DNA from 4 places in the Shewanella sp. 10N.261.52.F9 genome. Region 1 is predicted to be linked to each of the others. Evidence: predicted binding sites of a transcription regulator. Region 1 holds the regulator's gene; each other region holds the start of a gene.

Region 1 (6,040 bases):
ATGTCAACTTAAGAACCACGTCCATTGCAGATGTGATGACAAAAGGCTGCGTAACAATTACTGACAATGTATTGGCCGCAGAAGCACTGAAAGTGATGGATACTAAAAGCATCAATGGCCTTGTTGTGATCAACGAAAAACAACAACCTGTCGGCGCATTAAACATGCTAGATATGGTTAAAGCAGGAGTTATCTAAAGATGGCAAAACAAGGTTTTTATGGTCCTGTCAGCGATGATATCTGGCTTGCGGCAAGCAAAATCAAACTACTCATCTGTGATGTTGATGGTGTGTTTTCTGATGGCTTAGTCTATATGAGCAACAGTGGCGAAGAGCTTAAAACCTTTCACACTCGTGACGGCTATGGCGTGCGATCTGTGCTGTCCAGCGGCATTCAAGTTGCCATCATCACTGGCCGTAAATCACAAATTGTTGAAGATAGATTTACCGCTCTTGGCGTAACACACATATATCAAGGCGTGGATGATAAGTTAAGCCCTTATCATGAATTACTATCGCTTTATAACGTAAGCCCTGAAGAAGTGGCTTACATTGGCGACGACATGGTAGATCTTCCTGTAATGCAACAAGTAGGTTTATCTGTATGTGTTGCAGACGGCCATCCGTATGTAAAGCAACATGCCAAAATGACCACTCAAATTAAAGGCGGACATGGCGCATTACGTGAACTCACAGACTTACTACTCTTAAGCCAAGACAAGTTTGAATCGGCCCACGGGATGAGTATATGAACCGCGTTACCCTAGCGATTATCTTGTTTTTTGGCACAGCACTACTGCTTTACTGGCAAGTGCAGTCTAAAAAAAGCGAGCAACAGCTAGATATTGATGTCAGTCAACGTCCTGACTACATTATTGATGATCTTCGTAGTATCGAATACAACGAATTAGGACTGATCAATAGCGAAGTAACCGCCAAGCATATGGAGCATTTCGATAGTGTCAGCATGACTTATTTTACCGAACCTGTTTATCTTATTTATCCTGATGATGGCCAAGCTCAATGGCAGCTCAAAGGTACTCAAGGTAGCCTAAATAAAGTGACTGGTAAGGTAACTTTAGAAAACAATGTTATTATCGACTCTATTAGTCCAGAAGAGCCTATCCAGACGTTAACAACTGATTATCTAGAGCTTGATCTCAATACTATGATCATGACCTCTGACGATATGATCCACGTCACTGGCAACGAATTTGTTATTCAAGGAATGGGGCTATATGCCGACTTGAATGCCCAGAGCGTAAAACTTGTTAGCCAAGTAGAAGGGATCTACGAAGCTAAGTAATACGCCAATATTGAACAACACTTGGGCTGCATCAGCAATACGCTATAGCCGAGTATGAAGGACATTATGAAATACAATCAATCTATCCTTGCAGGCCTATTTTGTCTGTTAAGTTTTAACACTATTGCTAAGGTCGATGATCTGCAGCAAGAAGTAAAAATCGCCGCGGCGAGCCAAGAAGCTGATATAAAAAATAACCAAGTTATTTTCTTCGGCCCAGTAGAAGTTACACAAGGCTCTATTAAGATGAAAGCCGACGAGCTACGTGTATTCTCGAAAGAAGATAAAAGCGGTAAAACATTAGTCGCTACAGGCGCGCCAGCAACTTATACCCAAACTATGGATGATGGCCGTCCTGCAACAGCTAGCGCCAAAGAAATCCGTTATGAATTAGCCACACGCACACTGACTTTAGTGGGTGAGGCAACACTAGAGCAAGACGGCAGCCAAGTTACAGGTAACCGCATCAAGTATAATATCAGTAAGCAGCAACTAATCGCAGAAAGTACTGGCCAAGGAGATGACAGAGTTATCACCATTATTCAGCCTGAAACCTATCAGGAAGAAAAGCCTGAAGCACCAGTACAACAGCAGGAACAATAATGAGCCAAATCACCTTAAAAGCAGCCAATCTAGCTAAAAGCTATAAGAGCCGTGCTGTTGTGCAGGATGTTAGCTTAACCGTAAAAACGGGCCAAATTGTTGGCTTACTTGGACCAAATGGTGCGGGTAAAACAACCACTTTCTATATGGTTGTTGGTCTGGTTCAAAGCGATAAAGGTAAGATTTTTATCGACGATGACGATCTTACTTTAGACCCAATGCACTTACGTGCTCGTAAAGGTATTGGCTACTTACCGCAAGAAGCGAGTATTTTCAGAAAACTGTCTGTACGTGACAACATTATGGCGGTGCTACAAACCCGCAGTGACATCAATAATGAACAACGTGAAGAACAACTCGAACATCTGTTAGAAGAGTTCCATATTACTCACATTCGCGATAGCCAAGGTATGGCACTATCAGGCGGTGAACGACGCCGTGTTGAAATTGCCAGAGCATTAGCAGCCAACCCCAAATTCATCCTATTAGATGAACCTTTTGCCGGTGTTGACCCTATTTCTGTAATTGATATTAAAAAGATTATTGAACAGCTCAAAAACCGCGGTTTAGGCGTACTAATTACCGACCACAATGTGCGTGAAACACTCGATGTTTGTGAGCATGCGTATATCGTGAGTCACGGAAATCTTATTGCCGAAGGTACACCTGCTGAAATCTTAGACAACCAGCAAGTTCGAGCAGTGTACTTAGGTGAACAATTCAGGCTATAGTTAATTCACCATTTGGAAGTTAAAAACTTAATACGGAATACAATTCCAAATAAAATCAATGTATTGAGTTTTTAAGCTTTCTTCGCCAATCAGCGAGCTTTAACGTTTAACTACAGTGTAGGGAATAGCGGTACGATGAAAGCGTCACTCCAGCTCAAAATGGGTCAACAGCTCACCATGACTCCTCAATTGCAACAGGCTATTCGCCTATTGCAACTATCTTCTTTAGAGCTGCAACAAGAGATCCAACAAGCATTAGAATCTAACCCACTACTCGAGTTAGACGAAGAGCAATCAGATGGCGACATGGATAATAGTGACGACCCATCTTCAAACGATTCTAATAGCCTAGAGCGCGACAGCGCTACGGTTGAAACCTCTGATGCATTAACCCAAGATTCCATGCCAGATGACCTGCCAATGGATACAACATGGGACGAAGTCTACACCGTATCGTCTAACTCCAGCTCAGGCGTTAGTCGCGAAGATGATATGCCCTTTCAAGGTGAAACCAGCGAAGGCTTGTACGAACACCTTGAATGGCAAAAAAACCTCACACCGTTTTCTGATAACGATCTTGCAATCGCCACTGCTATTATCGACGCTATTGATGAGCGCGGCTACTTAACCCAAAGCTGTGAAGATATCTTAGAGGCGATGGGCGACCCTGAAACTGAACTAGATGAAGTTGAAGCCGTATTAAAACGAGTACAACACTTTGATCCTATTGGAGTTGCAGCGCGTAATCTGAGTGAGTGTTTGCTGATCCAATTAGCGCAATATGCGGCAGATACCCCGCATATCGACAACGCAAAATTACTTATCAAAGACTATTTAGACTTAATTGCTGGTAGAGATTTCAGGCAATTAATGCGCAAAACAAAGCTTAAAGAAGATGATCTTCGCGAAGCAATTACACTGATCCAAACCCTAAACCCAAGGCCTGGGCTGGCGATTGCGCGCAGTAAAGACGAATATGTTATTCCTGATGTCTCGGTTAGCAAGAAAAAAGGTCGCTGGGTTGTTGAGCTAAACCCTGATTACATGCCTAAAATTAACGTAAACCAACATTATGCCTCGATGGCGCGTAGTACGACTAATCAGGCAGACGGACAGTTTATTCGAGGACATCTGCAAGAAGCAAAGTGGTTTATCAAAAGCCTTGAAAGCCGTAACGACACTTTATTAAAAGTGACTAACTGTATCGTTAAGTTCCAGCAAGGATTTTTCGAATACGGCGAAGAAGCCATGAAACCCATGGTGTTAAATGATATCGCGGAAGCGGTTGAAATGCATGAATCAACCATTTCACGAGTAACCACACAGAAATATATGCATACCCCACGAGGTATCTTTGAACTGAAATATTTCTTCTCTAGCCACGTCGGTACTGACGATGGCGGAGAATGTTCATCGACAGCAATTAGAGCGTTTATTAAGAAGTTAGTCGCAGCTGAAAACCAAAAGAAACCATTAAGCGACAGCAAAATGGCTCAACTTTTGGCAGAACAAGGGATTAAAGTTGCTAGACGTACGATCGCAAAATATCGAGAAGCGATGCTGATCCCCCCCTCAAACCAACGTAAGAGTTTATAACTCAAATTAGGCACTTGGAGGATCGATATATGCAAATCAACCTGACAGGACATCACATCGAAATTACTGAATCTTTGCGCGGCTACGTGCAAGAAAAATTCACAAAGCTTGAACGACATTTCGATCAGATCAATAATGTGCACGTTATTTTGAATGTACAAAAAATGCAGCAGATTGCCGAAGCAAAAATCCACCTGAAAAAAGGGGAAGTATTTGCCACTTCGGAGCATGCAGATATGTATGCTGCAATAGACTCCCTGATAGATAAGCTAGATCGTCAGGTTCTTAAACACAAAGAGAAGCTAACTAAACACTAACGATGGAACTAAGTACCATCCTGCAGCCGGAGTGCACTACCTGCGCCACTCCGGGCAGTAAGAAAAAGGTACTGGAGTTAATCAGTGATATTGCCGCTGTCCAGTACCCTACCCTGTCTTCACAAGAGATCTTTGAAAGTCTATTGGCGAGAGAGAAAATGGGTAGCACGGGTATAGGTAACGGTATAGCGATCCCTCACGGAAGGCTGGCTAATATCGAGCGACCTGTGGCGGTCTTAGTCAAATGCGAAGATCCAATTGCATTTGACTCAATCGATAAAAAGCCCGTTGATATTCTATTTGCCCTATTGGTGCCATCTGAGCAGTGTGAACAGCATTTAGCAACTTTGTCTTCAATGGCAGAAAAGCTTAATGACAAAGCAGTGTTAAAACAGTTGAGAAAAACCAGTAACGAATCAGAACTATATCAAGTCATTACCCAATAATATCTTACTGGGGTCTTTAAATTCGTCGCATAGCGTAAGCTTGCAGCAGTAATTTAAAGGCCTAAGTAATTATTACAGTTATATTATTCTTCTTCATCATCTGCTTAATTTCTTGCTTTAAAGCTTAAAAAAGTTAATCTATATCCATAGATACAAGATTATTACCATATTCAAACATTTAGTTAATTTTCAATCAGGTACCCATACGATGAAGCTTGTTTTAGTCTCTGGTCGTTCAGGTTCAGGCAAATCTGTTTTACTAAGAATGCTCGAAGATCTCGGCTACTACTGTGTCGACAATCTCCCATTGCCTATGATGGGCACACTACTTAACGAACTATCAGGTAATACTAAGTTTGTTGCTATCAGTGTCGACATCCGTAACTTGCCAGAAAGCAAAGACGAACTCGTCAAACATCTTACCTTTTTGCCTAAAGGCATACAGTTACTGAGCTTTTTCTTAAACTCTAGCGATGAAGTACTGCTCAAGCGCTACAATGAAACACGACGCCTTCACCCGCTCTCTCACGACAATGTATCTTTGAAAGAAGCGATTGCATTAGAAGCGCGTTTACTTGAGCCTTTGGCCAATATCGTTGATCACTACATTGATACTTCAAGTCTTAATATTTACGATCTAAACGATCAAGTGCGTGAAATATTAATAGGCAATGTTGATAAACAGTTGATGATCAATTTTGAATCATTTGGTTTCAAGCATGGTATGCCGACCGAAGCAGACTTTATGTTTGATGTACGCTTTTTACCAAACCCTCATTGGGAGCCTGATTTACGTCCAATGACTGGACTCGATAAACCCGTTCAAGACTTCTTGAACGAGCGTCCACGAGTTAATGAGTTTATCAAGCAGATAGAAGATCTACTTGAAAACTGTCTACCTGACCTTGAGCGTAACAACCGTAGCTATTTAACGATTGCTATTGGCTGCACTGGTGGACAACATCGCTCTGTGTATATTACTGAGCGTCTTGCTGCACACTTCAAACATGGCAAACACAAGGTACAAGCCCGTCACCGCGAG
Region 2 (6,040 bases), 120 kb from region 1:
TCTGAACAATCTATTGAGTCAGACCTGCAGTCAGAGTTTGATCAACAAATAGAAGAATCTGAGCAAGAATTTATGCAACTTGCGTGTACAGCACACGGCTTAGAGTTTGATGAAACTACCGAGGTGTGCTTTGAATAAAGCCAATATCAACAACCGTAAAGATACAAAAACGAGGCTAATGCCTCGTTTTTATTCGCTCTTGTCTAACGCTTTATTTTAGAAAGGGAAAGCTGCACTGAGTAGCGGATATGTCGCTTTTAGCTGCTTCTTCTTATGAGAAAACTTTTTGCCTGCAGGTGTAGCCTGACCAGAAGGCACATAAGGTAACTCATCGTCTCCACGCTCTTCATATAGCTGGCCAGCGATTAAATCGTACTCATCAAGAAACGGATACGCATAACCATCTTTTTCAGGCCAAAGCTCAAGCTTGCCTAGCTCATCAGGTGATTCGACGACTTTATCGTACCAGTCTTGACCTAATGAAATTAAGAAACAGCGAAACTCTGCAAAGGCGTATTCCGAATCACAACCAGTGACTATATAAGCCGCGCCCCAAACAGACCAAGAGTATGTTCGACGCATCTGCTGCCCAAATATTTTATCAAAATCGCGCAACTCTTCATTGCTTAACGGACTTAGCTTTTGCTTTAAAGCTTCAGCAAGTTCAGTTTGATCTTGTTGTGGGGATGTTCGGGTTACTAATTCCCAAAACTCAGACTCTGTCATCGGATCCTCTAATCGTACGGTTTTATTGGCGCTATTCTAACGTATTAGTCAGCTCTATAGCTAAACAATATCGATTAGTCAGTTTAAGCACTTAATACTGATGTAGACGTAACTACTGGTTTTTTTTACACTCCACATCACACTTTTATATAAAGCGGCGTTAAGTACCTCATGAGCAAACCACATCCACTGTTAGCTATCTTTATGTTTATTTATGCTTTGCTAGCAGTTGCCGCGCTTTGGCGCACATTTACCATGCAGACCTTCGATCTACTCACCTTAGGTGTCTTTCCGGTTCTTTATGGGTTAATCACTCGTCAATTTTGGGCTGCCGTGGTACTAAAAATCTACTTAGCAATCCAAACGGTGGCACTGTTAGCACTAGCAACGGCTGCCGTTATCGCCTATCAAATCACTCCTGAGGATGTAAAAGTGATTTATCAAGGCCGTAATATCCCTATTAGTGGCATTGTCGTTACCGCGGTTATTGTAATGAGCTTTCAATATTGGATCGCCTTTAGTCACAAGACTCGAGAATACTTAAACAGCAAAACCACTAGTAACATTAACTAGATAGCCTCTATTTATCTCACCACTAGAGTCCGTGCCGCTAACTTGATAAGCAGCACGGCTTAACGTACCGTAGCGCCATAACAAAACTTATAAAGCGGTAATATATTTATGAGCCATTTACAGCCCAGCGAATTGTCCATCCTATTGGTAGAGCCCTCAGATACGCAACGAAAGATTATTTGCCAACGCTTAGAGCAAGAAGGTGTAAAGCTTATTCAGACAGCGACAAACCTTGCAGAAGCCATGCAAATAATTAATCGCCACCAACCAGACTTAGTTGCTAGCGCCATGCATTATGCCGACGGCACTGCTTTAGAGTTGCTGCAGCAAATCAAGTCATCAGCTCACTTCAGCGATATCCAATTTATGCTAGTTTCAAGCGAATGCCGCCGTGAGCAGCTGGAACAATTTAGACAATCAGGTGTAGTAGCTATTTTACCGAAGCCTTTTAGCGCAGAACATTTGGGGAAAGCGCTCAATGCCACCATTGATCTGCTAACCCACGATGAGTTGGATCTAACCCACTTTGATGTGCAAGATCTACGAGTCTTAGTGGTTGATGACAGCAAGATGGCGCGTAATATTATTAAGCGCACCATTACTAATTTGGGACTACGCATGATCACCGAGGCACAGGACGGCCAGCAAGCGATTGAGCTCATGCAACAACAGATGTTCGACTTAGTGATCACAGACTACAACATGCCCAGTGTTGATGGCTTAGCCCTGACTCAGTTTATCCGTAACGATAGTCAACAATCGCATATTCCGATTTTAATGGTGTCATCAGAAGCCAATGAAACTCATTTGAGCAATGTCTCACAAGCGGGCGTCAATGCGCTATGCGACAAGCCGTTTGAGCCAAATGTGGTGAAACAGATCCTTTATCAGCTGTTAGAAGAGTAAAAAATTGAGAAATCGCCCCTATTTTTGACTTTAATGCCCATTTCATAGGGTTAAAGCGCTTTTCAAATGCAAAAGCTTGTGGCATGTTACATAACGCTACTAACAATTAAATCTACGGAAAGAAGAGACTATTCAAATGAATAAGACTGAACTTGTTGCAAAAATGGCTGAATCTGCAGAACTGACTAAAGCTGAAGCCGCGCGTGCATTAAAATCTTTTGAAGAAACTGTTGCAGAAGCAATGAAGAATGGAGACAAGATCTCTATCGTTGGTTTTGGTTCTTTTGAAACTACACAACGCGCAGCCCGTACAGGTCGTAACCCACAGACTGGTAAAGAAATCCAGATCCCTGCGGCTACAGTACCTAAGTTTAAAGCAGGTAAGACGCTTAAAGATAGCGTTAACTAAATCACTGTTTCTACAGTTGATAACTAAACCTCCCATACGGAGGTTTTTTTATATCTGTTAATTCTGCCCTATCTCGGTGCTCATTGCCCTAGTTTGAATCAATTCACTTTCCCCTCAAGCTCAATAACATTGTAAGCAACTGTTTTAATTAAAAGTTATTTTTGGCTCAGAGTTTGCTACTTAATTAGTCACTATAAAAAGCAGTAAATATTGCAATAAGGGGAATGAGATGAACAAGCAACTAATCAGTACCACAGCTATTTTACTTACATCAATGTTAGCAGGTACCGCCCATGCTGCAGTTGAAGCCAATATAGGCGTGACCTCAAACTACCTATGGCGCGGCGTGACCCAAACGGATGATGCGGCCGCAGTACAAGGTGGTATCGACTACAGTCACGAGTCAGGCTTTTATGCGGGTACTTGGGCTTCTAATGTCGATTTTAGTGACAATACGAGTTACGAGCTTGATGTCTACGCGGGTTTTGCTGGCAGCTTTGGCGATAGCTTTGAGTATGATCTCTATTATCTTTACTACGCCTATCCAGATGCTGACGGCAGTATCGATTTAGGCGAAGTCACAGCAGCTCTTAGCTGGAAGTGGATTGCAGTCAGTTACTCACACTTAGTCAATGCCGGGAGTGATGTCGCCAGCGAGCCACTCGATAATAAAGATATGAGTTATTTGCAAACCACACTAACTTACCCTATCTCTGATACGCTTTCTGTTAGTGCCCATTATGGCTATTCTAGCGGTGATGTAGTGACAGCTTGGTATGGTCGCGATGATTATGCTGATTACTCCTTGTCACTCAGTAAAGATACCGATTTGGGCAGCGTATCTTTCACCGTCAGTGACACAGATCTGAAAAATGATGATGCCAAGATTTTACTCGGCTACAGCTATAGTTTTTCATTATAAGTTCCTAAAAAATTGGCTATTTGTCCTATGAATCAGGATAAATAGCCAAACCCTTCCCACACGTTTTTTTGTTGCATAGTTTCACTAAATTACTAAAAAACATCATAAACAATAAAAAATGAACGATAAATGTAATTTTGTTACATAGATCGCATATTTATAAATCACTTCCTGCTAAATTCCAAATTAAGCGCTCCCTAATAGGCTTAATTAAGTAAGTCACCGGGCGCAGACATTGTTTAGTTATTAACCGATGGTATCAAAGTATTTCCTTTTAACGCTAAGTAAGCGATTCGGAACATGGATACCTAGCTAAGAGGAATTCGTGATGGCTCAGACTTTTGATTTGGTGCCCAACGATGTAGAAATGGAGGCGTATACAGCGCCTAAAACTCAGCAAGCTGCTGACGAGTTAGCACACAAGAAAGCCGTTAAAAAACGTCTTGAAGCATACCTTGAACAAGCGCAATTGAAGCGTGATTTAAGCGAAGATGACTTCTGGGCATAACCCAAAGTACGTGCTAGCAAATATTTGACAAGCATCAGCTTACTCAGATAAATAAAAAAAGCTCCTGACATCATATGCAGGAGCTTTTTTAGTTTTATAAACAGCAAGCGAACTTAACTCTTTTGCGTCTTCGCATCGGCCTCACGCTTGTTTAAGAAGTATTCTCGGGTCAACGCAAACACCACTGGGCTTAATAGTGCTAAGGCAATTAAGTTTGGAATAGCCATCATGGCATTCAGCGTATCAGCCAGTAACCAAATAAACTCAAGTGAGCTCACCGCACCGAGTGGCACCACTAAGGTCCAAATCACTCTAAAAGGCTTAATCGCCTTAACCCCAAACAAGAACTGCACACACTTTTCACAGTAAAAGCTCCAGCCCAGAATCGTCGTAAACGCAAATACCGTCAGCGCTATTGCCACTACATAATTACCTAACGGGAAGGCATGTGAAAAAGCAAACGAAGTTAATGCCGCACCATTTTCTCCCGAAGTCCATGCACCAGAGACGATAATCGCTAGGCCTGTAATGCTACAAACGATTAAGGTATCAATAAAAGTACCTAGCATCGCCACTAGACCTTGAGCCACAGGGTTATTGGTCTGCGCTGCAGCATGTGCAATTGGCGCACTACCAAGACCTGCTTCGTTAGAGAACACACCACGTGCAACACCAAAACGAATTGCCGCCCAAACCGCTGCGCCAGCAAAACCGCCTTGCGCCGCAACAGGGTTAAATGCGCTATGCAAAATCAACTCAATTGCTGCTGGAATTTCTGCAGCGTAAACGACTAATACAGCAATACCCGCAGCAATATAAAATACCGTCATCATAGGGACTAGTTTACCGGCCACATCAGCAATACGCTTAATACCGCCCATAAGCACAGCACCAACCAGCACCATTAACACTACACCTGTAACCCAGTTGGGCACGCCAAAATTACTGCTAAGCGCATCAGCAACAGAGTTAGCCTGCACGGTATTACCAATACCAAAACCTGCCAAAGAGCCAAATAGCGCAAATGCGGTCCCGAGCCAAGCCCACTTAGAACCAAGACCATTTTTAATGTAATACATTGGTCCACCAACGTGGTTACCATTGTCATCAACTTCACGGTACTTAACTGCAAGTACTGCCTCGGCGAACTTAGTCGCCATGCCCACCAACGCAGTACACCACATCCAAAACAGTGCACCAGGACCACCAATAAAAATCGCCGTAGCAACACCAGCAATATTACCGGTACCAATAGTGGCAGACAGTGATGTCATTAAGGCATTAAAAGGGCTAATTTCCCCTTTCATGTTTTTATCTTTATCAGGGATCCTGCCAGACCATAGTAATTTAAAGCCGGTGCCCAATTTCACAATTGGCATTAAACGTAATCCGACAGTGAGAAATAAGCCCACTCCCAAGATCATAACCAACATAGGTGTTCCCCAAACCACCCCATTGATCATGCTTACAAAATTCGTAATAGCTTCCATTCAAACCTCGTCGATACAGATAATTTTTCGTTATTATTTATATTTATACTTATATTTATAATCATGTATTTAGGGCTTTTTGATCTGTCATTGGCTTGCAAGATCAAAAGGTCCTATCTAAGTCAGCGGTTAGCTCATCGAGCTAAAAACACTCAAACTTAGCAAACAGAGTACAACGAATTGTTAACCTTTGGAAAGGCTAGAAAACAAACTAAAGTAGGCAGATGAAAAGTTGTCATGGCGTTTGTAGCGCCATGACAATTATGACAGCAGGCTTTCAGCAAAGTTAATTTTGCTGCGTGCGCAACTTAGCGAACAGGGTGGCGCGGAAGTTTAAAAGAAATGATAAAGGTCAGAAATAACATGCCCGCCGATATAAACAAACAAGCCGCGAGTCCCGCTTGTTGATATACCCAACCTGACAGTATGGTACCAATTAATCGGCCCATGGCATTCGCCATATAGTAAAAGCCAATATCTAATGACACACCATCATCACCAGCGTA
Region 3 (6,040 bases), on a different contig from region 1:
TTGCACAAGAATCAGCGAAACCGAGTTTAGGTGGCACTAGCGGACTCACCTGGAAGGTGAAATATTTATTCGAATTTAGCACCGATGGCATCAATCAATATCGTGGTAGCTTGTGGATGCACGGGAAAAAAATACAAAAGATACAATGGCCTATCTTCCCGGAGCCTGAATGGCATGAAGCCCCTGAAGCTCGTGGTTCTGTTGGCGGCGGATGTGGCGGCCGTTCAAGAGGTAATTGTAGCTCTGGGGGCTGTAAATAAGTGTTAAGAGTGTGCCGGCAAAGGTCGGCATGCCAAGCTAAAATCAACCACTTAATACAACAAATAAAAGCTAAAGCTTTCAGATAGAAGCTCTTAAAGAAGTAAAGGCACGGCCCACAAGGGGTCGTGCCTTTTCTATCATTGTGTAAGCTCATCCTGCTATACGAGTGCTCCCTGCACCATCCATGCGTAACTTAGCTCCTGCTTCGTCCCTGTCCTTTGCTTCCTTGTATCTTACGATACGAATCCATTCTCTTGATTATCCATTTATCAAGCTTACTCAATCCTGAGTGTGTCCAATGTCTTCCTTGAGCGTCCTTTCTTTTACTATCCTTAGTATGTCACCTTCCTAGGTAACAAAATTTCCATCCTGGATTGTCTGGCCAGTCCTTGGTCGTAACTGCAATTAATCCATAATTGCCTCACTCCATGAGCCCTGTAATACACAAGCTTAAACAGTGCAAATCCTGACGCACTTACTTAAGCTTGCTAAACCATGCTTCCTAGCACAGTTAAATAGTAATCTAATATTGCGACTAAATAAGGCCTTAAACATTTATTTAACATGAACGTTTAAGTTTGAAATTCAACCAGAAACCCATAAGTCATTGAATTTAAGAAATATTAAGTATATTAACTAGCTGAACACTGCATATTTAAGTTTAATTTCTTACGAGCTTGTAAGAGATATCGCACAAACTTACAAGCGAATAATATAAAAACTCCAAAATAGAAGGGGCGCACCTATTGGTGCGCCCCGGGTACCACTTTATTTTAGCTTTCCCGCTATATATGCGCGATCCCTGCATCTTCCTTGGTTAACTTGCTTCCTGCTTCTTCCTTGTAAATCCATTTATATCCCTGTACTCAACGTACTGAATCCTTTCATTAGCTTATCCTAAGCTAAAATCCTCTTCCTAAGGTTGTCCTTATTGCATCCTGCAAAATTGTTTTCAGCTAAAAAATCACTTTATCCATAAAGCATTTAGCTCAATACAATCACAACTTTCTTTCTAAAAAGCGATTTCAGCTAAATCCTTTAAGCCGCGATCTCTTTCTGGTTCCCAGTTTACCTTTAGAGCCAACTCAAGATGGAGACTAATAACAACAACACAAGGAGGCAACATATAGGCAACAACACAAAGCCAGTATAACCTACTGATAAATAACAACTTAAGCATCAATAGTAAACAAAGGCTCTCTTTGTAATTATTGATATCCCACAACAAGGTGAGAGATCTCTTACAAAGAAACTATCTCAATATGAATTTATCATTAATTTCTGTTAGTTAACGCTCGAAATAACATGACCCAATCAGCCATAAAGCTATATAAAGGATACTCAAATGTTGCAGGCCGATTTTTTTCAAAAATATAATGTCCTATCCACGCAAATCCATAACCAATCACAGGTAATAGCAGCAACATGCCCCACTGCTGACTAAATAGAATATAGATAAAAGTAAGCACAACTAAACTACTACCAATGTAATGTAATATCCTGCATGTCCGATCTTGATGCTGCGATAAATAAAATGGATAAAACTCGGAAAAAGAGCGATAACGTTTATTCATTTACCACTCCTCGGTAAAACATAAGTTCGCCACTAACCTTGCCAACTTGTAACGGTTCAATCGCTTCAAACCCATGTTTAGCAAACAAGCTAATATGCGCTTCATGATTTGCAAAAACTCCCACCCCATCTAAATGAGGTTGCTCATCGCACCAACTAAGAACCGCGTTAACCAATTTTCCACCGTAGCCTTTGCCTTGTTCATTATTTGCTATCGCAATAAACTGCAAAATACCGCATTGATTACTGGGCAAGTTTTCTATAATTGTATTCTCTTTTTTGATAAGCGCTTGTGTTGATTGCCAGCCTGCACTTAATAACATCTTTAAACGCCAATGCCAGTAGCGAGCTTCTCCCAAAGGCACTTGTTGAGTCACGATACAGGCCACGCCAATTAGGCGTTCGCCAACAAATATACCGATTAAAGCTTGTTCTTGCTGCCACAGTTCATTGAGCTCTTCTCGAATAGCCCCACGAAGCTTTTGCTCATACTGTGCTTGATCACCAGTAAACAGTGTTTCTAGAAAGAAAGGATCATCATGATAGGCGTTATAGAGTATTGAGGCAGCAATGCGTAAATCTTCTGCAGTTAGATAAACCGCACGACAGTCTTCCATGGCTTGATTTTCCATTGTTGTTTTCCTTGAGCAAGATCACACAACACCAATGTAACAAGACTGTAAATAAGTGCAATTAATAATCAATGAACACTATCGCCGTACGCGTTCATTTTAATGAAAGGGTTAATCGCAGATAAGGATATTAGTCAGGAAAGCTGAGCATCGAAGTACAATGGTAAACGTTAACTTTTACCATAAACAATGAGCTTATCAACCATACTTAATACTAAACAATTGATATGGGATTGATTATGGATACCACGCCGCAAGATCTATCACACCTCTTCTTACAGCTAGGCTTAGCAGATGATCATTCAGCCATAGAGCAATTTATAAATGATCATCAACTAGCTAACGACATATTGCTCCATAAAGCTCCTTTCTGGACGGCTTCTCAAAAACACTTTTTGGAAGAATCATTTAATGAAGATGCCCAGTGGACCGAGGTCATCGATCACTTAGACACCTTATTAAGAAAAGCTAACTCTAACACCAGCAACAATTAGATTTTGCTATAGGCCATTTCGCCCCAACCAACTACAGCATTGTTGCTAATGACCACAGGAGTGCATTCATCTTTGGTCGTTTTACCGTCACCATGAGTACGCTGAGTTCGATAAAAAAGAACATGTACTTCTTTATCTTGTTGAACATAAGCCTCATTAAAATCAGCGGTTCCCATCAAGGTTGTGACTTGGTCTTTAGACATGCCCAAAGCGATCTTCGATAAATTGTCACGGTTTTTATTTTGTACCTTTTCCCACGAGCCATTGTTATCCCAATCAGATTCTCCATCACCAACATTGACCACGCAGCCCGTTAGCCCTAAGCTTGCAATCCCAAAAAATGCTAAACCTAATAATTTATTTTTCACTTTAACGTCCTGTATTAACATTGCTTTTTGTTTTGATTAAAAAGCAATTAACATACCAAGATTTAACCATATGTTTTTATTGATTTTATTAGTTATTAGATTATCTGCATTAACGACTAGAGTAATGAACATACTAATGAGTAAGGAATTTGACTAACCATGAGTCCATTAGACCAAGTGCTAGCCGCAGCCAAAAGGATCTGTGATGAAGGCAGAGATCCTAGTTTAGCGCTCATTAAAACAAAACTCGGTACTAGCATCCCAATGCGAGTCTTGATCCAAGGCTTACAACAGTTTAAATCCATGAGTGCTGAAGATAAGCAAGCCATTGCAAGCCATGCTGTTAACGCTGCGAAACAAGAGCAAAAGCCAGGTATTTTATCTCCAACAGAACAAGCTGATAAAATTACCCAACTTGAAAGCGACTTTAGTGAACTAAAAAGCGAATTCGCTTTGCTAAAACAAGAATTTAATCAACTAAAACAATCTCAAACCGCCACCAAAGAGCCTGACAATACATGCATGTAATTGAATTAAGATTTGAATGCTTTGATAACACGACAATTACTGCTGCAGAAAAGGCCATCAATGGCTTACTTGAAGCCTATCGAGCGAATGGTCAGGTATTGGGACGTGAGTTTGCGGTTGCTTTTAACGATGGCGAATTTAAAGCACGCATGCTAACACCGGAGAAAAGCAGCTTATCTAAGCGTTTCAATAGTCCTTGGGTTAATAGTGCGCTAGAAGAATTAACTGAAGCAAAATTGCTTGCTCCGCGAGAAAAGTATATTGGCCAAGACATAAATTCAGAAGTTTCAAGCCAAGAGACTCCCAGCTGGCAGTTGCTATATACCAGCTATGTACATATGTGCTCACCTTTAAGAAACGGTGATACTTTGCAGCCTATTCCACTTTACCAAATTCCTGCAACAGCCAACGGCGATCACAAACGTTTGATCCGTTGGCAAACAGAGTGGCAAGCCTGTGATGAATTGCAAATGGCTGCCGCAACTAAAGCAGAGTTTGCGGCACTTGAAGAATTGACCAGCCACCAAAGCGATCTATTTAGGCGCGGTTGGGATCTGCGCGGCAGAGTTGAATACTTAACTAAAATACCGACCTATTACTATTTATACCGCGTTGGCGGCGAAAGCTTGGCAGTTGAAAAGCAGCGTCCGTGCCCAAAGTGTGGCAGTAAAGAGTGGTTACTCGATGAACCTTTATTGGATATGTTCCATTTCCGCTGCGATACCTGTCGCATTGTGTCCAATATATCTTGGGATCACTTATAAAAAGTTATCAAAATGGCGCTGATACACTTTTACTAAAAGAAAAATATAAGCGCCATTTTTGCAATCTCTACTGATAGTTCAAGATTATTTACCGCGTAGGTTTGCCCACATCAGCTTCATTCTTTGCCAAATACCAGGATGATCAAGTTCGGGCATTGATTCTTCAATTTGCTTAATCGCTGGTGTTACTCGCGGCGTCAGCAGAGTTATAAATTCAGCTAGGCTATCAGCCAATTTTTGAGTTTGCACTTCACCAGGGATCTCAACCCAAACACTACCATCACTATTATTGACGGTTAGCATTTTATCTTCCCCCTCTAACACACCAATGAACCAGGTTGGTTCTTGCTTAAGCTTTTTCTTCATCATTAGATGACCAATAATATTTTGCTGCAGGTACTCAAAATCAGTTTGATTCCAAACTTGGATCAACTCGCCCATGCCCCACTGTGAATCAAAATATAACGGCGCAGCAAAGTGACTGCCAAAGAAAGCATTTATATCCGCTTGTAAACTTAACTCGAGAGCAGTTTCAACATTATCAAATTGACCAGCTTGTTGGCGTTTAACCGCTTGCCAAAAAACTGCGCCATCACTGTCTAACTCGCCAACAATACAGTCAGACTCTTGCCCTTCAGCATAATATCTAGGCTGTTCACCCAATTTATCCATGTAGGCTTGTTGATATTTAGATAAAAAAAGATCTAAAGCAGGTAAAGAAGACACTTAAGCCAGTTCCAAAATCAGTTATAATAGGGGTCTATTTTGACATGGAAACCGTATTGATGACACAACATCATGATCCCTATAGTAACGCGCCCGAACTTTCTGAACTAACACTTGGAAAGTCGACTGGTTATCAAGAGCAGTATGATGCATCTTTACTACAAGGCGTGCCGCGTAAATTAAACCGTGATGCCATTAGGCTGACAAATGAATTGCCATTTCATGGCTGTGATATTTGGACAGGTTATGAGTTATCTTGGCTAAATGCCAAAGGTAAACCAATGATTGCGATTGCCGACTTTAATCTTAGTTTTGATAGCAAAAACCTCATTGAGTCTAAATCGTTTAAGCTTTATTTAAATAGCTATAACCAAACTCGGTTCGACAGTCTACTCGATGTACAAGAGCGCTTACGTCAAGATCTAAGTCAGTGTGCAGAAGGTGAAGTAACGGTAAAAGTTATCGAACCTAAGCAATTTCATCACCTACGCGTAGTTGAAATGCCAGGCACTTGCATTGATGATTTAGACATTGAAGTCGATGACTATAGTTTTAATCCAGACTATTTAGTTGATAGCCTTGATAGCAAAGCCATAGTTGCTGAAACACTGACTTCAAACTTATTAAAATCAAACTGCCTTATCACCTCTCAGCCAGACTGGGGCACAGTGATGATCCGTTATCAAGGGCCTAA
Region 4 (6,040 bases), on a different contig from region 1:
CGCAGGGGTACCTTTAGCACTTGTTCCTGTACTAATACGAGTATTAGCGTGAGGGTTTACTTGTTTAATATCAATAGCCATTTTGAGATCCAACATTTATTAAAGAGAGTTTCTTACACACCATATCGGCGGCCTAACTCATTACTTTAGATTTATTTTACATTCTTACTTCAACTTGGCCAACGCCAGTCACTCGAGCGTCGAGATTTTTGTGAGAATGGCTATTCTTAATTCTTATTTTGTCACCCACATTGCCATCATGTAGCGCTTCACCTACGGTTTTAATTTGAAAGTTTTCAGAGCGAGCGTATATAGATACGCTGTCGCCTTTGCAAATAATGCACAGCTGATTAGCAAATATAGGTTGTCCAGGCACTACGCGTCTTTTTAACCTTGCACCGACAACATCTTCAACGAATTCAAATTGGTGACCTCGTAAACTGGCTTGTTCGATATATTCAATTGCCACATCACCGCCAGAAAGTAAATCTCCTGGCCCCATGGTCGATTTTGCCACGACAACCGGGTACATGATATCGACTTTGACTGATAGAAATATTTGCCAAGGGTAACTTAAGTCAGGGCTGTTACAGCTAATTTTTACGGTATTGTTGCGTCTAATGGCACGGTTACTGGCAATTTCAGCCTTAATAGGTGGGTAACAATTGGGGAGGTTTACTCGGGTATCTAGACTTTGGGGAGTAATTTGAATTTTTGCTTTTTCAGGCGCTTCTATTTTTTCTTCTACAGCGGCTATAGCTAATCGAGAAATGGTCGATATAGAAGGAATACTGGCCTGCGCAGTTGCAAATACCTGAGTAGGTACCAAAAGCGCAACTAAAAGCGGGCATAAGTACAAATTCCTAATGAATGCAGTCGTTTGATTCGTTAGAATACGGCTAAATTTTGTAGTTTTTGGGACTGCAGTCATCTTTATCCTTTTGCATCAGTGAGCGTCATTAGTTTGACTTAAAGAGTGTGACTTGCTCAGGTGTCGCTATATAAGCAAGTAGTATGCCTAAAAGGTATTTCAGTGTGAAAGGGAGGCTGGTAAGCCACTTTATAGCTGCAGTCGTAACATCATTTTAATGAAACAGATATAAGCCTATAGAAGTAGGTACAGGGCAAAAATTGTATGTCGAATATTCTTGAATCAGTAAACAAACGGACTCAACTGGTTGGGCAAAATCGCCTTGAGTTATTGTTATTTAAACTTAATGGACGTCAACGATTCGGAATTAACGTTTTTAAAGTGAAAGAGGTGCTGCAATGCCCACCTTTGACAAACTTACCTAAGCTTAACTCTAAAGTGCGTGGTATCGCCCATGTGCGGGGTATGACTATTTCTGTCATCGATTTAAGTGCGGCAACGGGTGGTCGTCCGATTGAAGACATCGCTAATAGCTTTATCATTATTTCAGAGTATAACCGCAGCATTCAGGGCTTTTTAGTTAGCTCTGTTGAACGAATTATTAATATGAACTGGGAAGCTATTATGCCTCCGCCACAAGGCGCAGGTAAGCTATCTTATTTGACTGCGGTGACAGAAATTGACAATGAGTTGGTTGAGATTTTAGATGTTGAGAAAATTCTTGATGAAATATCTCCGGTTAATACCAATACCAGTAAAGAATTGGATGATGCATTAACTATTGATCGTGAAAAGCATTATCACATTATGGTGATAGATGACTCGTCAGTAGCGCGCAAACAAATCATCCGTGCGTTAACCTCACTTAATTTGCAAATCGATACAGCAAAAGATGGTAAAGAAGCGTTAGATAAACTGCGAGCGATAGCGACAGAGCTTGATGATGTGTCGACAGAGATCCCATTGATTATTTCTGATATCGAAATGCCTGAAATGGATGGTTATACTTTAACCGCTGAAATTCGAGATGATCCAAAGCTTAAGAATATTAAAGTGGTACTCCACACTTCTTTAAGCGGGGTGTTCAACCAAGCAATGGTGCAAAAAGTTGGCGCCAACGACTTTATCGCGAAATTTAATCCTGATGAGTTAGCGGCCGCTGTAAACAAGCACTTAAGTTTATAATTATCCCACCTTGAGCGGTGATGAGACGCGGTGTTACTTGTGTTTCAGGCGCTGCTAAGGTATAACGCTGCGTTCGTTTTTTGACTATTGCCAATGCAGTTTAGCTTAATGCGGTTTGTTTAAAATTAATTAGGATATAAGAGTGTCGAATAAATCTCTCGCTGAGAATGAGTACAATCAATTTAGATTATTCTTAGAGCAGCACAGCGGTATTGTGCTGGGAGAAAATAAGCAGTATTTGGTGCGCAGCCGATTAGCACCGCTAATGGGGAAGTATAACTTACCCTCTTTGTCTGATGTGGTGAAACATTCGATGAAACCGACTGAGCGTCAATTACGCACAGAGGTAATTGATGCCATGACGACTAATGAAACTTTATGGTTCCGTGACCGTTACCCATTTGAACTATTATCTAATTCAATTTTACCGACGTTTAGCCGACTAGGCCGTCCAGTGAAGATTTGGTCTGCAGCATGCTCGTCGGGGCAAGAACCGTATTCATTGGCGATGAGTATTTTAGAACACCAACAACGCAAACCGGGAAGTTTGCCTTGCAGTGCAAGTATCTTGGCTACTGATTTGTCACCATCGATGCTTGAACGTTGCAAAAATGCCGAATATGACAACCTTGCACTCGGTCGTGGTTTGTCTGATGAACGTAAACGTCAGTTTTTTGATGCTTTACCCTCAGGCAACATGGTGATTAAGTCTAACGTAAAGCGCTTGGTGAACTTTAGAGCTCATAACTTGCTTGAAAGTTATACGCTTCTGGGCAAGTTTGATATTATTTTTTGCCGCAATGTTTTGATTTACTTTTCTCCAGAGGCAAAGCGAAAGATATTGCGGCAATTTGCTGCCGCTTTAAATCCGAACGGCATATTGTTTCTAGGTGCATCGGAGTCTATTGCAGGCTTGTCTGATGAATTTGATATGGTGCGCTGTAACCCCGGCATTTATTATCAAAAAAAATCTTGATGTCTTCTTAACGTAAGATCAACGTTATTAATAACGCGCCTCGCTCTTAGGCGCGTTTTTTATTGCCTTTTTGCTGTACTTTTCAGCACGATTTTTATTTCAGCTGCGATGACTCACTAAACCTTTCTTATTATTTAATGTTTTGGCACAAGTATTGCTTTGTTTTAGCCATAGAGCTGAGGAGGCAATTTTATGGCGATTAGTTTTGACAAAGCATTAGGCATACATCAACACACTTTGGGGATCCGTTCTCAGCGTGCTGAAGTATTGTCTTCAAATATAGCTAATGCTGATACGCCAAATTATAAAGCGCGTGATGTGGATTTTACCAAAGCCATCAACGCAGCCAAGTCGCAACAGTCGGGACTTACTATGGCTAAAAGCGATAGTAAGCACTTTGATTTAGCAGCATTATCTCAGCAACATGTCAGTTACCGAGTGCCTAACCAACCTGATACTGGTGATGGTAACACCGTTGATATTCAGCAAGAGCAATCAGCATTTATGCAAAATGCCCTTGAGTATCAAATGTCACTGGGTTTTCTAGACAGTAAGTTTTCAGGTATGAAGAAAGCGATTAGAGGCGATTAATTATGAGCTTATTTAATATTTTCAATGTGGCTGGTTCTGGTATGTCGGCTCAGTCGGTCAGACTAAACACCACCGCTAGTAATATCGCTAACGCTGACTCTGTATCAAGCAGTGTTGGTGAGACTTATCGCGCTCGTCATCCTATTTTTGAAGCTGAGATGAGTAAAGCACAACAGCATCAAAGTGCATCGGCTTCAGTTGCTGTTAAGGGAATTGTCGAAAGTGACTTACCGCTTAATAAAGAATTCTCGCCAGATCATCCTATGGCGGACACAGATGGTTTTATTTACAAGCCAAATGTAAATGTGATGGAGGAGATGGCTAACATGATTTCAGCCTCTCGCTCATACCAAATGAACGTACAAGTCACTGAAGCAGCGAAGTCTATGCTTCAGCAGACGCTTAGAATAGGCAAATAAACTCAGTGAAAGCTGGAGGTAAACTTTGAGCCTTATAAATCCGCTCACATCAACGCAGTCTGCAACGGGACAAAGCCCGCAGGCTAATGCTATTTCGCCGCAAACAGCCGCTACGGCGACTCAAAGTGCGGCAGCAGCAGCGACGGTAACAGAGCAACAGTCAACCACGGGGAATCCATTTCTTGACGGTTTACGTCTACCAGAAGAAAACGCGGTACCTGACGCTAATAATCAAGAATTAACTCAAGAAGATTTCTTTGCGTTATTAAGTCAGCAGTTGTCAATGCAGGATCCATTTAAGCCGGTTGAAAACGACCAAATGATCCAGCAGATGGCATCTTTCTCAACTGTAGATGGTATCACTAAACTTAATGAAGAAATCGTTAACCTTAATGCATTGACTAGCTCAAGTCAGGCGCTACAGGCATCGGGCCTCGTTGGGCAAAAGGTGCTAATTCCTTCTGATACTGGCCATATTTCAGCTGAAGACCCGAGCATGAAAGGCATTATCAGTACGCCAGAGTCGATTGAATCTATCACAGTGCGTATTGAAGATGACAAAGGCCAGTTAGTTGACACCTTTACAGTTGACGGTAGTGAAGGCGGCAATATCGATGTCAGCTGGGACGGCCTAGACAAAAATGGTCAGCCTGTTGCCGAAGGTAACTATTCCTTCAAAGCGAGTGGCAAGGTAGATGGTAAGAGCGAAGAGTTACCTGTGTCGACCTATGCTCATGTATCGAGTGTTTCACTGGGTAATGCTGCGACCGGAGCTATTTTGAATTTACGTGGTGTTGGCGGCATTAAGATCGGTGATGTTCTCGCTGTATCTGAAACTTAACAAAAATAAAGATATGTATTGAGATGGTGCTATTCATCAATGTTTAGACCTTCTTAAAAATCGAATTACATAAGGATTGAGGTGAACCATGTCATTTAACATTGCTTTGAGCGGCATTTCGTCAGCACAAAAAGATCTAAATACCACTGCAAACAACATTGCTAACGTTAACACCACAGGCTTTAAAGAATCACGTGCTGAATTTGCAGATGTGTATGCCAATTCTATTTTTTCAAATAGTAAAACAGCAGTTGGCGGGGGAGTTACAACGAGTCAAGTGGCTCAGCAATTCCACCAGGGCAGCATGGCATTTACTAATAACTCGCTTGATATGGCAATTAACGGTGGTGGTTTCTTTGTAACCTCATCAGAAGTTGGTTCACAAGATCACTCATTTACTCGTGCGGGCGCATTTAAGTTTGATTCTAATAACTATATTGTTGACTCTGCGGGTAACTATTTACAGACTTTTCCGGTTGATAAAGAGGGAAATTCTACGTCGGTGAGTTTGACCACAACTAAACCGGTGCAGATCCCTGACACCGCTGGTAGTCCGGTTAAGACTGACAATGTTGGCATACAGATGAACCTAAATGCGGGCGAAGGTACCCTTGACCCTGCTGCATTTGATCCGGATGACCCAGAAACGTTTAACAACTCAACTTCAGTGACTATCTATGACTCACTGGGTGAGCCTCATATTTTGACTTCGTATTTTGTGCGCCCGCCTAATGCGGCCCATAACAATGAAAGTAACTGGGTTGCGTTTTACGCCGTTGACGGAAAGCCTGTTAATGTTGATCCGGCGTCAGGTGAGTACGCGACGGACACCACTGGTGATGGTGTTGCAGACTCAACTGCTAAAGCTGAGAGTGCTGGTGGTTGGAAAGGCGCGGCGGTATCATTTAACTCTACTGGTGGTTATGAAGGCAGCGACCCTGCTGTGATCACAACAGAAGCTTTAGGTGTTGGCGGTGCTAACGTACTAGGCCCAGGTGCAGATGGCTCACAAAAGCTGACGCTTAACTTTAATAACCCAACACAGTTTGCTTCACCATTTGAAGTTACTGAGTTGACACAAGACGGTACAACCGTTGGTCGTTTAACTAACGTTGAAGTTGGCGCAGACGGGCTAATTAACGCAAGCTACAGTAATG

What was found. Region 1 encodes sigma-54, which starts transcription at its own class of promoters, with help from an activator protein. Its sites were predicted from a motif close to GTTGGCACGNNNNTNGNNT; they were not measured.
Region 2: a site for sigma-54 is predicted at 2,775-2,793, ahead of AB4298_RS14110 (TorF family putative porin). Genes of this name have one in related genera too.
Region 3: a site for sigma-54 is predicted at 3,370-3,388, ahead of AB4298_RS15045 (DUF3192 domain-containing protein). Genes of this name have one in related genera too.
Region 4: a site for sigma-54 is predicted at 3,174-3,192, ahead of flgB (flagellar basal body rod protein FlgB). Genes of this name have one in related genera too.

Annotation. Positions count from the first base shown of each region.
Region 1 is NZ_JBFRNX010000021.1:64,781-70,820, forward strand. It holds gene AB4298_RS13530 (KpsF/GutQ family sugar-phosphate isomerase) at 1-197, shown strand, start outside; gene kdsC (3-deoxy-manno-octulosonate-8-phosphatase KdsC) at 200-751, shown strand; gene lptC (LPS export ABC transporter periplasmic protein LptC) at 748-1,305, shown strand; gene lptA (lipopolysaccharide transport periplasmic protein LptA) at 1,372-1,908, shown strand; gene lptB (LPS export ABC transporter ATP-binding protein) at 1,908-2,639, shown strand; gene AB4298_RS13555 (RNA polymerase factor sigma-54) at 2,775-4,235, shown strand; gene hpf (ribosome hibernation promoting factor) at 4,265-4,552, shown strand; gene ptsN (PTS IIA-like nitrogen regulatory protein PtsN) at 4,555-4,998, shown strand; gene rapZ (RNase adapter RapZ) at 5,207-6,040, shown strand, end outside.
Region 2 is NZ_JBFRNX010000021.1:189,624-195,663, forward strand. It holds gene AB4298_RS14085 (hypothetical protein) at 1-138, shown strand, start outside; gene AB4298_RS14090 (DUF4240 domain-containing protein) at 217-726, opposite strand; gene AB4298_RS14095 (hypothetical protein) at 898-1,299, shown strand; gene AB4298_RS14100 (response regulator) at 1,408-2,205, shown strand; gene hbs (non-specific DNA-binding protein Hbs) at 2,342-2,614, shown strand; gene AB4298_RS14110 (TorF family putative porin) at 2,844-3,536, shown strand; gene AB4298_RS14115 (PA3496 family putative envelope integrity protein) at 3,865-4,044, shown strand; gene AB4298_RS14120 (alanine/glycine:cation symporter family protein) at 4,158-5,534, opposite strand; gene arsJ (organoarsenical effux MFS transporter ArsJ) at 5,843-6,040, opposite strand, start outside.
Region 3 is NZ_JBFRNX010000023.1:124,377-130,416, forward strand. It holds gene AB4298_RS15025 (DUF3301 domain-containing protein) at 1-260, shown strand, start outside; gene AB4298_RS15030 (Mpo1-like protein) at 1,536-1,835, opposite strand; gene AB4298_RS15035 (GNAT family N-acetyltransferase) at 1,828-2,466, opposite strand; gene AB4298_RS15040 (DUF2789 domain-containing protein) at 2,706-2,960, shown strand; gene AB4298_RS15045 (DUF3192 domain-containing protein) at 2,957-3,349, opposite strand; gene AB4298_RS15050 (hypothetical protein) at 3,488-3,856, shown strand; gene AB4298_RS15055 (Zn-ribbon-containing protein) at 3,847-4,620, shown strand; gene syd (SecY-interacting protein) at 4,705-5,346, opposite strand; gene queF (NADPH-dependent 7-cyano-7-deazaguanine reductase QueF) at 5,406-6,040, shown strand, end outside.
Region 4 is NZ_JBFRNX010000028.1:66,109-72,148, reverse strand. It holds gene flgM (flagellar biosynthesis anti-sigma factor FlgM) at 1-81, opposite strand, end outside; gene flgA (flagellar basal body P-ring formation chaperone FlgA) at 158-931, opposite strand; gene AB4298_RS17945 (chemotaxis protein CheV) at 1,136-2,056, shown strand; gene AB4298_RS17940 (CheR family methyltransferase) at 2,193-3,032, shown strand; gene flgB (flagellar basal body rod protein FlgB) at 3,225-3,623, shown strand; gene flgC (flagellar basal body rod protein FlgC) at 3,626-4,042, shown strand; gene flgD (flagellar hook assembly protein FlgD) at 4,068-4,883, shown strand; gene flgE (flagellar hook protein FlgE) at 4,972-6,040, shown strand, end outside.